DNA from 3 places in the Streptomyces sp. NPDC088725 genome. Region 2 is predicted to be linked to each of the others. Evidence: riboswitches for the same ligand, from Rfam matches in the RefSeq annotation. Region 2 holds a riboswitch; each other region holds the start of a gene.
The links. Region 2 has a riboswitch for cyclic di-AMP ahead of ACIP6N_RS00465 (M23 family metallopeptidase). Riboswitches for the same ligand answer to the same signal wherever they lie in the genome.
Positions count from the first base shown of each region.

Region 1: linked by a shared signal. The riboswitch ahead of ACIP6N_RS03795 (peptidoglycan DD-metalloendopeptidase family protein) and the one ahead of ACIP6N_RS00465 (M23 family metallopeptidase) in region 2 are both predicted to bind cyclic di-AMP.
Region 3: linked by a shared signal. The riboswitch ahead of ACIP6N_RS13225 (M23 family metallopeptidase) and the one ahead of ACIP6N_RS00465 (M23 family metallopeptidase) in region 2 are both predicted to bind cyclic di-AMP.

Region 1 is NZ_JBIVLO010000001.1:890,463-894,730, forward strand. It holds gene ACIP6N_RS03775 (aspartate aminotransferase family protein) at 1-329, shown strand, start outside; gene ACIP6N_RS03780 (helix-turn-helix domain-containing protein) at 406-1,020, shown strand; gene ACIP6N_RS03785 (DUF6126 family protein) at 1,044-1,181, shown strand; gene ACIP6N_RS03790 (tyrosine-protein phosphatase) at 1,204-2,016, opposite strand; cyclic di-AMP (ydaO/yuaA leader) riboswitch at 2,353-2,541, shown strand; gene ACIP6N_RS03795 (peptidoglycan DD-metalloendopeptidase family protein) at 2,545-3,330, shown strand; gene ACIP6N_RS03800 (SGNH/GDSL hydrolase family protein) at 3,533-4,268, shown strand, end outside.
Region 2 is NZ_JBIVLO010000001.1:116,137-120,404, reverse strand. It holds gene ACIP6N_RS00480 (GNAT family N-acetyltransferase) at 1-212, opposite strand, end outside; gene ACIP6N_RS00475 (HPr family phosphocarrier protein) at 337-618, shown strand; gene ACIP6N_RS00470 (GntR family transcriptional regulator) at 768-1,457, opposite strand; gene ACIP6N_RS00465 (M23 family metallopeptidase) at 1,613-2,407, opposite strand; cyclic di-AMP (ydaO/yuaA leader) riboswitch at 2,418-2,589, opposite strand; gene ACIP6N_RS00460 (M16 family metallopeptidase) at 2,759-4,141, opposite strand; gene ACIP6N_RS00455 (M16 family metallopeptidase) at 4,159-4,268, opposite strand, start outside.
Region 3 is NZ_JBIVLO010000004.1:660,246-664,513, reverse strand. It holds gene ACIP6N_RS13230 (aldo/keto reductase) at 1-429, opposite strand, end outside; gene ACIP6N_RS13225 (M23 family metallopeptidase) at 561-1,610, opposite strand; cyclic di-AMP (ydaO/yuaA leader) riboswitch at 1,622-1,777, opposite strand; gene ACIP6N_RS13220 (PP2C family protein-serine/threonine phosphatase) at 2,150-3,328, opposite strand; gene ACIP6N_RS13215 (hypothetical protein) at 3,403-3,561, opposite strand; tRNA gene ACIP6N_RS13210 (tRNA-Met) at 3,762-3,835, opposite strand; gene ACIP6N_RS13205 (hypothetical protein) at 3,946-4,143, opposite strand; gene ACIP6N_RS13200 (HAD family hydrolase) at 4,207-4,268, shown strand, end outside.

The DNA.
Region 1 (4,268 bases), 770 kb from region 2:
GCGGCCGCGGTCTGATGGTCGGTATCGAGTTCGGCAGGCCGGACTCGCTCAAGCTCCGCAGCCGCTGGACCATGCTCCAGGCCGCGCGCAAGGGGCTCTTCGCGCAGATGGTGGTCGTCCCGCTGCTCCAGAAGCACCGCATCCTCACCCAGGTCTCCGGTGACTTCCTGGAGGTGATCAAACTGATCCCGCCGCTGACGATCGGCGAGCGCGAGGTGGACCGGTTCGTGGACGCGTTCACCGCGGTCATGGACGACGCGCACGGCGGTGGCGGGCTGATGTGGGACTTCGGCAAGACGCTGGTGAAGCAGGCCGTCGCGAACCGGTAGCGGAGCCTGCGGGAAGCTTTTTTGCCTCCGGGGCAATTGATTTGCCCCGGAGGAAATGACCTGGCGCAATGGAGGCATGAGTACTTCTGCCGAAGGAGGGGCGGCCGACGAGCTGCCCGAGGTCGCGCCCCGCCTGCGCGAACTGCGCCGAGGCCGCCGTCTCACCCTTGAGGCGGCCGCCCAGCGCGCCGGGCTCTCCCCGGCGCATCTCTCCCGGCTGGAGACAGGGCGCAGGCAGCCCTCGCTGCCCATGCTGCTGGCGCTGGCCCGGGTCTACAGTACGACGGTCTCCGAACTGCTCGGCGAAGTCCCCCCGGAACGCGACCCGATCATCCGCGCCGGGCGCATGGAGGCCGTCGAGGCCGACGGCTGGACCTATCACCAGGCAGGCAGCGGCGCGGGTCGTGCGATGCAGCCGCTGCGGGTCCGTATCCCGTACGGGGCGCAGGGCGATCTCGTCCGGGTGCACGCGGGAGAGGAATGGCTCTACGTCCTGGAAGGGCGGCTGAGGCTGGGCCTCGGGGACGCCGTCCATCTGCTCGACCCCGGCGACAGCGCGCACTTCGACTCGCTCACCCCGCACCGCATCGCCGCGGCCGGGCCCGGCGCGACGCACCTGCTCTTCGTCCACACCCTGCTGCAGAGCCCCGCCGCCGAGCTGTGTCTCGGCGGCGGGCGCCGTCGCGGCTGAACCGCCGGGAAAGGTCCGCTCTCATGTCAGAGAACCGAGTCCGCAGAGAATGGACGCTCCCCCGGGGACTGGTCGTCCGGCTCTTCGCCTATCTGGTGGCGGGGCACCTCTTCGCCGGATTCCTCTACGTGCTCTTCCTCGTGGGCTCGCGCAGCCAGTAGCGCCGGTCGTCGCCGCTCCTTGTCACGCGCCGTCGAGGAGGCTGCCGCGCAGCTTCTCCAGGGTCTGGGGGGTGAGTCCCAGGCCCTCGGCCAGATAGCGCTCGGTGGTTCCCCACGTCTGCTCGATGGTCTCGAAGGCGGCGGCGAGATACTCGGCGCGCGCGTCGAAGAGCGGGCTGAGCAGCTCCATCACCTCGTCGGACGTGCCGGCGGGCGAGGTGTCGCTGCGGCGGACCAGGTAGCGGTGGGCCGGGGCGTTCGACTTCAGATAGTCCGCCTCGACGGCCCCGGGCTCGACCCCCACGGCGAGCAGCGTCACCGCGACGGAAACCCCCGCCCTGTCCTTGCCCGCCGCGCAGTGCATCAGCGCGGGGACGCTGTCCTCGGCGAGGGCGTGCAGCACCCGGCTGTGCTCGGCGGTGCGGTCCGTGATGACCGACCGGTACGACTCCGTCATCCGCGCGGCCGCCTTGCCGTCCGAGAGCAGCGCGCGCAGCTGGTCGAGGTCGCCGTGCCGGATCATCCGCCAGAACTCCGCGCCGTGGGCCGGGTCGGAGAGCGGGATGTTCACATGGCGTACGCCGGGCAGCTCGACGTCCCTGCCGTCGAGCTTGAGGTCGGCCGCGTTACGGAAGTCGAAGATCGTGTGGAGACCCAGCGCGGACAGCGCAGCGGCGTCGGCCGCGGTCGCGTTGGCGAGGTGGCCGCTGCGGAAGAGACGGCCCTGCCGCACAACCCGGCCGTCGGTGGTCGGCAGTCCGCCCACGTCGCGGAAATTACGCACGCCGGTCAGTCCGGGCTCTGTCGGCGGGACGTGCGGCAGGTGCTGCGTCATGGGAGCTGCTCCTCCGGATCAGCCGCCGGCGCTGCTCGCCGACGGTGGCGGGCTCTGACCCTACGACATGATCACCAGACTAATCTGTCCGTATTGTTCGTTTGATTGCAACCTGTCCCCATAAATGGGCGGATGGGTTTGTGCCTCGTGAGCGGGATCATATTCGTGACGGTCCGTGGCGGTGCGGCGAAGCGGAATTCCTGCGTCCTATGGAAAACGAAGATCCTTAATCCACGGAGGGTGACCGCTAATCCCGGGAAATATCGGAGCGTGTATTGCCGGCGGGAATACACGGGCTTGTTCCCGCCGGTTCGCTCGCTTACGGTCACCATTTGTCCGAGCGGAACGCCGAATCCTGCCGCCGCCCGGAATTCCATCCACCCACGTGTGGCAGGAGCGGGGGACCCAGGTAGTACGCCGAACCGGCTCGTCCGGACGGCTCGGGGTGAAGTCGCGCGACAGCGCGACCGGGCAACTCCAGCTCGAACCCGACAGCTCACCTCGCAGGCGCCGGAGAGGAAATTCGTCATGCCCGCAAAGGGTAAGCACCGCCGTCCCATGTCCCGTTCGATCAGACGCGGAATCATCGCCGTCAGCGCGGGTGGCGCCGCCCTCGCGCTTCCGCTCATCGGTGCCACCGGCGCGCACGCCGCCGAGAAGGCGACGCCCACGCAGACCGTCGCCGCCGCCCAGACCGCGAAGACCTACTCGGTGGTCTCCGGCGACACGCTGTCCAAGATCGCGCGAGACCAGCACGTCGCCGGTGGCTGGCAGAAGCTCTACGCCGACAACCGCCCGGCCGTCGGCGCCGACCCGTCGGTGATCCGCCCCGGTCTCAAGCTGGCCGTCGGCGCGGCTGCGGCGACCGCCGCTCCGGAGGCCCCCGCGGTCAAGAAGGCCGCCGCTCCCGCCTTCAACCTCCCGGTCGCCATCGACGCGATCGGCACGCCGTACCACCAGGCGGGCAGCAGCTGGGCCAGTGGCTACCACACCGGTGTGGACTTCGTGGTTCCGTCCGGCACCCCCATCAAGGCGATCGGCGCGGGTACCGTCGTCACCGCCGGCTGGGGCGGCTCGTACGGCAATCAGGTCGTCATCCAGCACCCGGACGGCACGTACTCGCAGTACGCCCACATGACCTCGATCGGTGTCTCCGCGGGACAGACCGTCGGCGCGGGACAGCAGATCGGCATCTCCGGCGCGACCGGCAACGTCACGGGACCGCACCTGCACTTCGAGGTCAGGACCGGACCGGACTACGGCTCGGACATCGACCCGGTGGCGTACCTGCGCGCCCACGGCGTCACTGTCTGAATCGGTCGATCTCTGACGCCTGACGCCCGACGCCCGAAGCCCGGCGTCTGAACAGGCGAGGACAAGCCACCGCCCGGCAGCGGAAATGCCGGGCGGTGGCTATTCCCGTTTGGCCGAAACTTGACCGATGGTATATCTCACCCGCCGTCAACCCTTCCTTACGGTCGCGTAGGTCACACGCGCGGGAGCAAAATCCTCAGCTGTGTTCAACGATGAGAGATCAAGAAGAGAAGGCGTATTCGGGTCGTACGCGGCGATCGGCGACAGCTTCACCGAGGGAGTGGGCGACCCGGGACCCGACGGTCTCTATGTCGGCTGGGCCGACCGGCTCGCGGTCCTGCTCGCCGACCAACTGCCGGTCACCGGCGACCCGGCGCACAACACCGCGCACGGCGACGACACGGTGCACGGCGACTTCCGGTACGCCAATCTCGCCGTACGCGGCAGGCTCCTCGACCAGATCGTCGCCGAGCAGGTTCCGCGAGCGATGGAACTCGCACCGGACCTGGTGACCTTCTGCGCGGGCGGCAACGACATCATCCGCCCCGGCACCGACCCCGACGACGTCGCCGAGCGCCTGGAGCGCGCCGTCGCCGACCTCACCGGCGTCGTCGGCACGGTCATGGTGACCACCGGCTTCGACACCCGCGGCGTGCCCGTCCTGCGTCGTCTGCGCGGCAAGATCGCCACGTACACCGCCCATGTGCGGGCCATCGCCGACCGCTACGACTGCCCCGTCCTCGACCTCTGGTCGCTGAAGTCCGTGCAGGACCGGCGCGCCTGGGAGGGCGACCGGCTGCACCTGTCGCCCGAGGGGCACACCCGCGTGGCGCTGCGCGCCGCCCAGGTGCTCGGCGTCGACGTACCCGCGGACCCCGACCAGCCGTGGCCGCCGCTGCCGGCGCGCGGCACGTTCGAGGAGCGTCGCGACGACATCC
Region 2 (4,268 bases):
TGGGTGAAGCGGTGCACGTCCTTGTCGGAGAGGCGCGGGTAAGGGGCGAAGAAACGGTAGTACTTGGATTCGTCGGAGACCTGTTCGTAGAAGCTGACCAGGCGTTTCGCGTCTCCGGTCGTGATGGGCCTGATACGCGCTGTACCGCCGTCACGCAGCACGATGTCTGCTTCCCAGTGGCTCGGGTACGCGTATTCCGACGGCGTCTCCATGGTCCAAGCCTACGGCGGAGCGCGGTCGGAGGCCGCGCGTGAACACGTGCCTCCAGGTACTTCGCCGCACGTGAGACACTGGTCTAGACAACCTCTTGAAACGTGAGACTTGAAGGGCAACACCATGGCTGAGCGCCGCGTCAATGTCGGCTGGGCCGAGGGCCTGCACGCCCGCCCCGCTTCCATCTTCGTCCGTGCGACCACGGCCACCGGTGTCCCTGTGACCATCGCGAAGGCCGACGGAAACCCGGTCAACGCCGCGTCGATGCTCGCGGTGCTCGGACTGGGCGCGCAGGGCGGCGAGGAGATCGTGCTCGCTTCGGACGCGGAAGGCGCGGACGCCGCGCTCGACCGGCTGGCGAAGCTGGTCGCCGAGGGACTCGACGAACTCCCCGAGACGGTCTGAGACGTCCGGCACATCTTTTCCGCGGGCCGAGCCGCGGTGCGTGAATTCCGCGCACCGCGGCTCGGTTTGTTTTCGGCCCGTTTTCTTTCAAAAAGGGCAGCAGGAAATAGAGCCCACTTGTTTCCCGCTCTTTGTATACGACGTCATTGTTAAGTACGGACGCTCGTGATGTTTACGGCATGTTGCGAAGCGCTCACTTTTTCCATGACCGGGGCGGGCCGCCGCAGCCGGTGCGCGACGGCGGAGCGTTCGGCGTGCAGCGTGGTGAGCGTCCGCGCGCGCTCGGCGTCGCCGCGCGCCACCGCGTCGACGATCGCGCCGTGCTCCGCCCAGGACTCCACCGGATGCCCGGGCTGCTCGACGGTGTACATCCAGGCGATCTTGTGCCTCAGCTGCGTGAGCAGCGCGATGAGCCCCGGGCTGCCGGACGCCTGGGCGAGCGTCTCGTGGAACCAGGAGCCGAGCGAGCGCAGATCCTCGCCCTGGCTCCGGCGCGCCCGCTCCTGACCCAGCCGCACCATGCCGCGCAACACCTTGAGATGGGCGTCCGTACGCCGCTGCGCGGCGCGGGCCGCACCCAGCGGCTCCAGCAGCAGCCGCACTTCCAGGAGGTCCGCCGCCTCCTGCTCGGTGGGTTCGGCCACGCACGCGCCGACATGGCGCCGGGTCGTGACGAACCCCTCGGACTCCAGGGTGCGCAGCGCCTCGCGCACCGGGACGCGGGAGACGCCGTAGCGCCGCGCCAGATGTTCTTCGGTGAGTCTGCCGCCCCGCTCGAACAGACCGGAGACAATGTCGTCGCGGATCGCCGTGCATACCGAGTGCGCTGGAATGCGCATGTCCGAACCTCCGCCTTAATCCGCGCGAAACGCAGCCGATTGACGCCTGTTCCGTGACTCTATTGCAATCAACGCGAATTTCCGATGGCTGCCCGAAATCCATGGATATCTTTTGGCCAGTGCGACGGAGGTTCTGCGGAGGCCGGACGAATCGGTCAGACGTTCAGGCCGTGGCTGCGCAGATATGCGACGGGGTCGATGTCGGAGCCGTACTCCGCGCTCGTACGGGCCTCGAAGTGCAGGTGCGGTCCCGTGGTGTTGCCGGTCGCGCCCGAGAGGCCGATCCGCTGCCCCGCGCTGACGCTCTGGCCGACGGAGACGGCGGTCGACGAGAGGTGGCCGTACTGCGTGTAGGTGCCGTCGTCCATCCTCAGCACGACGTTGTCGCCGTAGGCGCCGGCCCAGCCGGCCTCGACCACGGTGCCCGCGCCGACGGCCACGACCGGGGTACCGGAGGCCGCGTGGAAGTCGATGCCGGTGTGACTGCCGGAGGACCAGAGCGCGCCGCCGCTGCGGTAGGCCGTGCTGACGTACGAACCGGCCACCGGCAGCCGGAAGGCGTTGAGGCGCTCGCGCTCGGCCGCACGGGCCGCGCGCTCCTCGGCCGCGCGGGCCTCCTTGGCGCGGGCCTCGGCCTTGCGCTCGGCCTCGGCCCGAGCCGTCGCGCGGGCCGCCTCGTCGGCGGCCTGGCGCTGGGCGGCGGCCTGGGCCCCGATCTCGTCGGCGAGGGAGTCACTGACGTCGAGAACCTGCGTCAGTCCGGTCCGCCGCGCGGCCGGCGCGTCGGAATCCGCGGCCAGCGCCTGGGACGAGAGCCCGGTGACGACACTGCCGACGGCGACGGTCACGACGCCTGCGGCTCTCGCGCTCCTGCGCGCCGTACGGCGCGCGTCGGGACTCGAAGCACGGCGCGGGGCACGGTGCTTCCCGGCGGGACGGCTGAATGCCAAGACTGCTGGTCCTTTCCTTCCCTCTCGCCTACCGGGTTAGCTGACGGGTTCGGAGCAGGAAGGTCTCCTACGGGCCCCTCCGCACGGGATACGTGCGAAGGCACCCGATTCACCCCGGGGACTGAGTGTGGGTCCCCGGCTCCCCAGGCTCGCGCCTGACGGGGACTCGGCGATGGCTGTCCGATGCCGCGGTCGCGGCGCGTTACTGGCGAACAGCCGGATCGACGCTAAGCGGACTGTCTTTCAATCACCAAACAGACAGGCCCGTTTGTAGCGCACACCACAGACAAGAAGGACATACGGGAGAACCCCGGCGACTGGTCGTCACCGGGGTTCCACTTACGGCGGAATTCAGCCCGTGACAACCGTCACTTCGCCAATTCCGAGCGCCGTGACGGGATCCTTGATCCGGGCGGCGTCCCCGACGAGCACCGTGACAAGACGGTCCACCGGGAAGGCGTTGACCGCCGCCGCGGTCGCCTCGACCGTGCCGGTCTCGGCCAGGCGCGCGTACAACTGCGCCTGGAAGTCGTCCGGGAGGTGCTGCTCGACCTGATCGGCCAGGGTGTCCGCCACCGAGGCCGCCGTCTCGTACTTCAGCGGCGCGACCCCCACCAGGTTCTGGACGGCCACATCGCGCTCGGCGTCCGTGAGGCCTTCGGCCGCGAGGGTGCGCAGCACGGTCCAGAGGTCCTCCAGCGCCGGGCCGGTGGACTCCGTGTCCACGGAACCGCTGATGGCGAGCATCGCGGCGCCCGTCGCGCCGCCGGGAGTGGCCGGGTCGGAGGAGCGCAGCACCTGGCCGAAGGCCCGGACACCGTAGGTGTAGCCCTTCTCCTCGCGCAGCACCCGGTCGAGACGGGACGTCAGGGTGCCGCCGAGGCAGTACGTGCCGAGCACCTGGGCCGGCCAGACGCGGTCGTGCCGGTCGGCGCCGATGCGGCCGATCAGCAGCTGGGTCTGTACGGCGCCGGGACGGTCCACGATCACCACGCGGCCCGTGTCGTCGGCGGTGATGGGCGGCACGGGCCTGGCGGGGGCGGTGTTGCCCGTCCAGGCGCCCAGCGTCTCGGCGAGCAGCGCGTCCAGGTCGACGTCCGTGAGGTCACCGACGACGACGGCCGTGGCCGTGGCGGGGCGTACGTGCGCGTCGTAGAAGGCGCGCACCGCCTTGGCGTCGATGCGTTCCACCGTCTCCGCGGTGCCCTGGCGGGGGCGCGACATGCGCAGGGACGCCGGGAACAGCTCCCTGGAGAGCTGCTTGGCGGCCCGGCGGCCCGGGTTGGCCGCCTCGTGCGGGATCTCGTCGAGGCGGTTGTTCACCAGCCGCTCGACCTCGGTGTCCAGGAACGCCGGCGCGCGCAGCGCGTCGGCGAGCAGGCCGAGCCCCTTGGCGAGCCGGGAGACCGGGACCTCCAGGGAGACCCGTACGCCCGGGTGGTCCGCGGCCGCGTCGAGCGTGGCGCCGCAGCGCTCCAGCTCGGCGGCGAACTCCTCGGCGCTGTGCTTGTCGGTGCCTTCGGAGAAGGCACGCACCATGATCGTGGCGACGCCGTCGAGCCCTTCCGGCTCGGCGTCGAGCGGGGCGTCGAGGGAGATCTCGACGGCGACCACCTGCTGCCCGGGGCGGTGGCAGCGCAGCACCGTCACGCCGTTGTCGAGCGCGCCGCGCTCGGGAGCGGGGAAGGCCCAGGGGGTGGCTTCGCCGGCCTGCGGCTGCGGATGGAGGTCCATGGTCACGGCAGCGTCGGTCACTTGTCCGCCCCCTCGTGCTCGTCGGTCTCTTCGGCGGCGGTCTCGTCCGCGGACGCCTCTTCGGGGGCCAGCGGTTCGTACACCAGCACCGCCCTGTTGTCGGGGC
Region 3 (4,268 bases), on a different contig from region 2:
CAGCTGGTCGAGGGCGGTGATGATCTCCTCGACCGGGACGCTCACATCGTCGAAGTGCGTGTAATAGAGGTCGATGTGGTCCGTGCCCAGCCGCCGCAGCGACTCTTCGACGCCGCCCTTGATGGTGTCGGCGGCGAGGCCCTTGAACTTCTCGTGGGCGCCGACCTTCGTCGCGACCAGCACGTCGGAACGGTTGCCGCGGGAGGCGATCCACTCACCGATGATCGTTTCCGATTCGCCGCCCTCATTGCCGTCCACCCAGGCGGAGTAGACGTCGGCGGTGTCGATGAAGTTGCCGCCCGCCGCGGCGTACGCGTCGAGCACGGCGAAGGACTGGGCCTTGTCCGCGGTCCAGCCGAAGACGTTGCCGCCGAGGGCGAGCGGGAAGACCTGGAGGTCGGAGGAGCCAAGCTTGCGAAGATCAGTCATGAGGTGATTCAACCCCCGCGCGGGCTCCCCCTATTCCACCTCGGGCCCACGGCTCGCGGCGGTGTTCCCGAGCGGCCGGGCCCGGGTTGCCACCCGAGGCCCGGCCCGCCGCGTCCGCCGCGTCCGTTCCGTCAGGGATTGAGTCCGTTGCTCCGCAGCCAGGCCATCGGGTCGATGCCGGTGCCGTCCGGAGTGTGCACCTCGAGGTGCAGATGCGGCCCGGTCACATTGCCGGTCGCGCCCACCCGGCCGATCAGCTCGCCCGTGGTGACCTTCTGCCCGGCGGTGACGGTCATGGACGACTGGTGGCAGATCCACAGCTCCGTGCCGTCGTCCAGTTCGAGCACCGTGCGGTAGCCGTACGAGCCCGACCAGCCGGCCGACAGGACCGTACCGCCGTGAATGGCCTTGATCGGGGTGCCCGTCGGGGCAGCGAAGTCCAGGCCCGTGTGATAGCCCGAGGACCACATGGAGCCGGCCTCGCCGAAGGTGGAGGTGAGGGTGTACGAGGCGACCGGGAGGCTGAAACTGGCGGCCAGCTTGGCCAGCCGCTCGGCCTCTTCCTTCTTCTTGGCCTCTTCCTCCGCCTTCTTCTTCGCCTCTTCGGCCTTCTTCTCGGCCGCGTCCTGCTGCTGCTTCGCCTGCTCCTGCGCCTTCTCGGCGGCCGCCGCCTCGGCGGCCACCTGCTGGGCCGTGTCCGCCGCGGTCTGCTGCTGCTCGGCCTGCTGGAGGATCCTGGCGCGCAGCGCCTCGCCCGCGTCGGTGGTGCCCTGCTCGGCGTCCTCACTCGTGAGGCCCGCCGTGGTGAGCGGGGCGTCCGCGGCCATGGCCGCGAAGTCCGGCTCGGCGTTCTTCTCGTCGTGCGAGACAAGAGAACCGACACCCGGCAGCGACGTGGCGTCGGGCAGGTTGTCGGTGATGACGTCGGGGAGGGTGATGGAGATGGGGGGCTTGCTCTGCGCGGTGGCCATGCCACCCGCGCCGACGGCGGCTATGACGCCGACACCCAGGACCGTGGAGCTGCGCGCGAGTCCGTTGCGCTGCTTGGCGACGCGGTGTCTGCCGCGCACGGGGAGGACGGACTCCTCTGTGGGGTTCCACTCCGCCCACTGTCTGACCGGCTCCTCGCCGAGAACGGTGGTACCGAAGGGGGCCTCTTGGGCAGGCTTGTCTGACGCCACGGGGGCGCACTCCTTTCCTTCCTTCTCGCCTACCGGGTTAGCTGACGGGTTCGGAGCAGGAAGGTCTCCTACGAGCGTCTTTCCGCTGCGCGAGGCAGCAAAAGATGCCCGATTCACCCCAATTTTTGGTTCCCCGGTTTCCATGCGGAATTCGGCGCGTGCGCGCGGCGCCATCTCTGCCGACGGCTGGGACAACCGCGCTGCGTTATCGAACGTTAATAGAGAGTCCGGCTTTATTCCAAGCCATTCCCGATGATCGTTAACAACTTCGCAACGGACTTACCCGGACGCAAGCGGGTGCAACCGGGTGATTTGGCTGCTCGTCGGTACACCTCCGCTTCCTGACCGTAAGTCAAATGTTATGCGGAGGGATGTACTGCGGTCACCTGAAGTGATAATCCGTGCGCGAGGCCCCTGAGCTCCTTGAGGGAACTCAGGGGCCTCAGAGGCGCACGGAGTGAGCGGCATGGCTCACGGCACGCACGGTGTGGGCGGCATGGCTCCGCGACTCAACGGTGCGGGCCGTACGAGTCCGTGACTCACGGCGTGAGCGGCATGGCTCCGCGCCGCTCCGGCCACTCCTCCAGCTGCTCTCCCGTCGGCCGGCAGACCGCGAGCAGCGCCATGTCGTCCTTGCTGCCGCCTCCGGTGTAATCGACCACCTCGCCGACCAGCTCGTCGAGCAGTGCCTCGGGACCCTTGAAGGTCCGGCCGAGCAGCCGGGCGCCCGTGTCGAAGAAGACGCCCTCTTCGTTGCGCGCCTCGGAGAGCCCGTCCGTATAGAGGAGCAGCGTCGCGCCGTCGGGGTACTCGATCTGGTCCGCGCGGTCCGGCAGGCTGCCGAGGTCGCCCATGCCCAGCGGCAGCGCGTACTCGTCCGGCTCCAGCGACCGCAGCGATCCGTCCGCGAACAGCAGCAGGGGCGCCGGATGCCCGCGGTTGACCAGCCGTACGACATTCTCGCCGTATGGGATCTCGGCGAGCACCGCGGTGGTGAACCCCTCGAAGGCGTCGAGTTCACCCCGTAGCGCCTTCTCGCGCATGATCGCGCGCTCCAGGCGCTGCGCGACGCCCTCCAGGGACCGTTCCTGCTCCGCGGCCTCGCGGAAGGCGCCGACGGCCACCGCCACTATGGCGACCGCCTCGAGCCCCTTCCCGCGCACGTCCCCGACCACCAGCCGCACGCCGAACGGGGTGTCGAGCACCACGAACAGGTCACCGCCGATGAACGTGTCTCTCAGCGCGGCCTCGTACCGGGCGGCGACGCGCAGCCCGCCGATCTCCTCGGCCGGGGTGGGCAGCACCGCACGCTGCGCCGTCTCGGCGATGATTCTCGCCGAGGCCAGCCGCTGGCCACTGCGGCGGACGACCCAGTTGATGAACAGCGCGAGGACGGACACCGTCGCCACGGTCGCCGCTTCGGCGACCGTGACCACCACGCTCACCGATTCGATCGCGGTGTCGATGCCCACCACGGCGGCCAGTGAGAGGAGCGCCACCACCGCGGTGTTGCGCGCGCTGGTGAAAGGCGCGGCCAGCAGCGGGGCTGCCGAAAAGAAGGGTGAGGCGGTGACGCTCGCCGGCGTCAGGCTTTCGAGCAGTACGCCCGCGACGAGCATGATCACCGGAAGAATCCGCACGATCATCGGTGGCGGACGTCCGGTCCCGCGCGGCCTCCCGAGGCTGCTCGCGCCGTTCGGACCGTCGGGGTCGCTCATGCCGCCCCGGGCGTCCGCGCGGGGCGCACGGCTCGCGCCGCCGCTCGCATCACTCGGGGCGTCGGCGCCCCGTTTCAGCTTCCCCACCAATGATCTCCTGCCCGGTCCACCTTCGGCTGCGGAAGGTACCGCGCTCCCACCAGGCTGTCCGCCGCCACGTCGGGCGGCGATTCGCCGTCGGCCGAGTGGGCTACGGCCGAGTGGGCTACGGCCATGAACATGGAACGATTCATACGCCTGAGCTTGACACTGCGTAGCGATCACTCGCAGACCTTAGAACCCTGCACGCGATCCGCTCTGTCCCATTCTGCCCGAATATCTGACGCTTCGGTGGGTACCGAGGGCGGGTTTACCGTCACCAAATCTGGGTAAAGCCGCCCCGGACACGACGAAGGCCCGGATCCACAGGGATCCGGGCCTTCGTCTTCATGAGTAGCGGGGGCAGGATTTGAACCTACGACCTCTGGGTTATGAGCCCAGCGAGCTACCGAGCTGCTCCACCCCGCGCCGCTGAACGCAACACTACGCCATCCGGAGCAAGATCATCTCCACCCCGGAAAGACCCCGGAAAGGCCGCCCCGCCGGCCCTTTTCCCGGGCGTGCCGACCGCCCGGACATCAGGCGGCCGTCACGACATCGGCCCGGATCGAGGCGGCCCATTCCACCAGAAGCCGCTGATAGCGGTCCTGTTCGGCCTCGGAAAGCGCGCGTCCGGCACCGCCGGCGCGGGTCCACAGGGCGCGGATCTCCGCGTTGACGACGGCGGCGGAACGTACGGGACGGGGCTGAGCCGAAGCGGACGAGGAAGCGGACATGGGAGACAGGCTACGGCCAGCCACTGACATTCGGCAGAGAGTATCTCTAGGGTTACGCCGGTGATCGAAAGCATCGTGTTCGACGTCGGTGAGACGCTCATCCGTGACGACCGTTACTGGGCGGG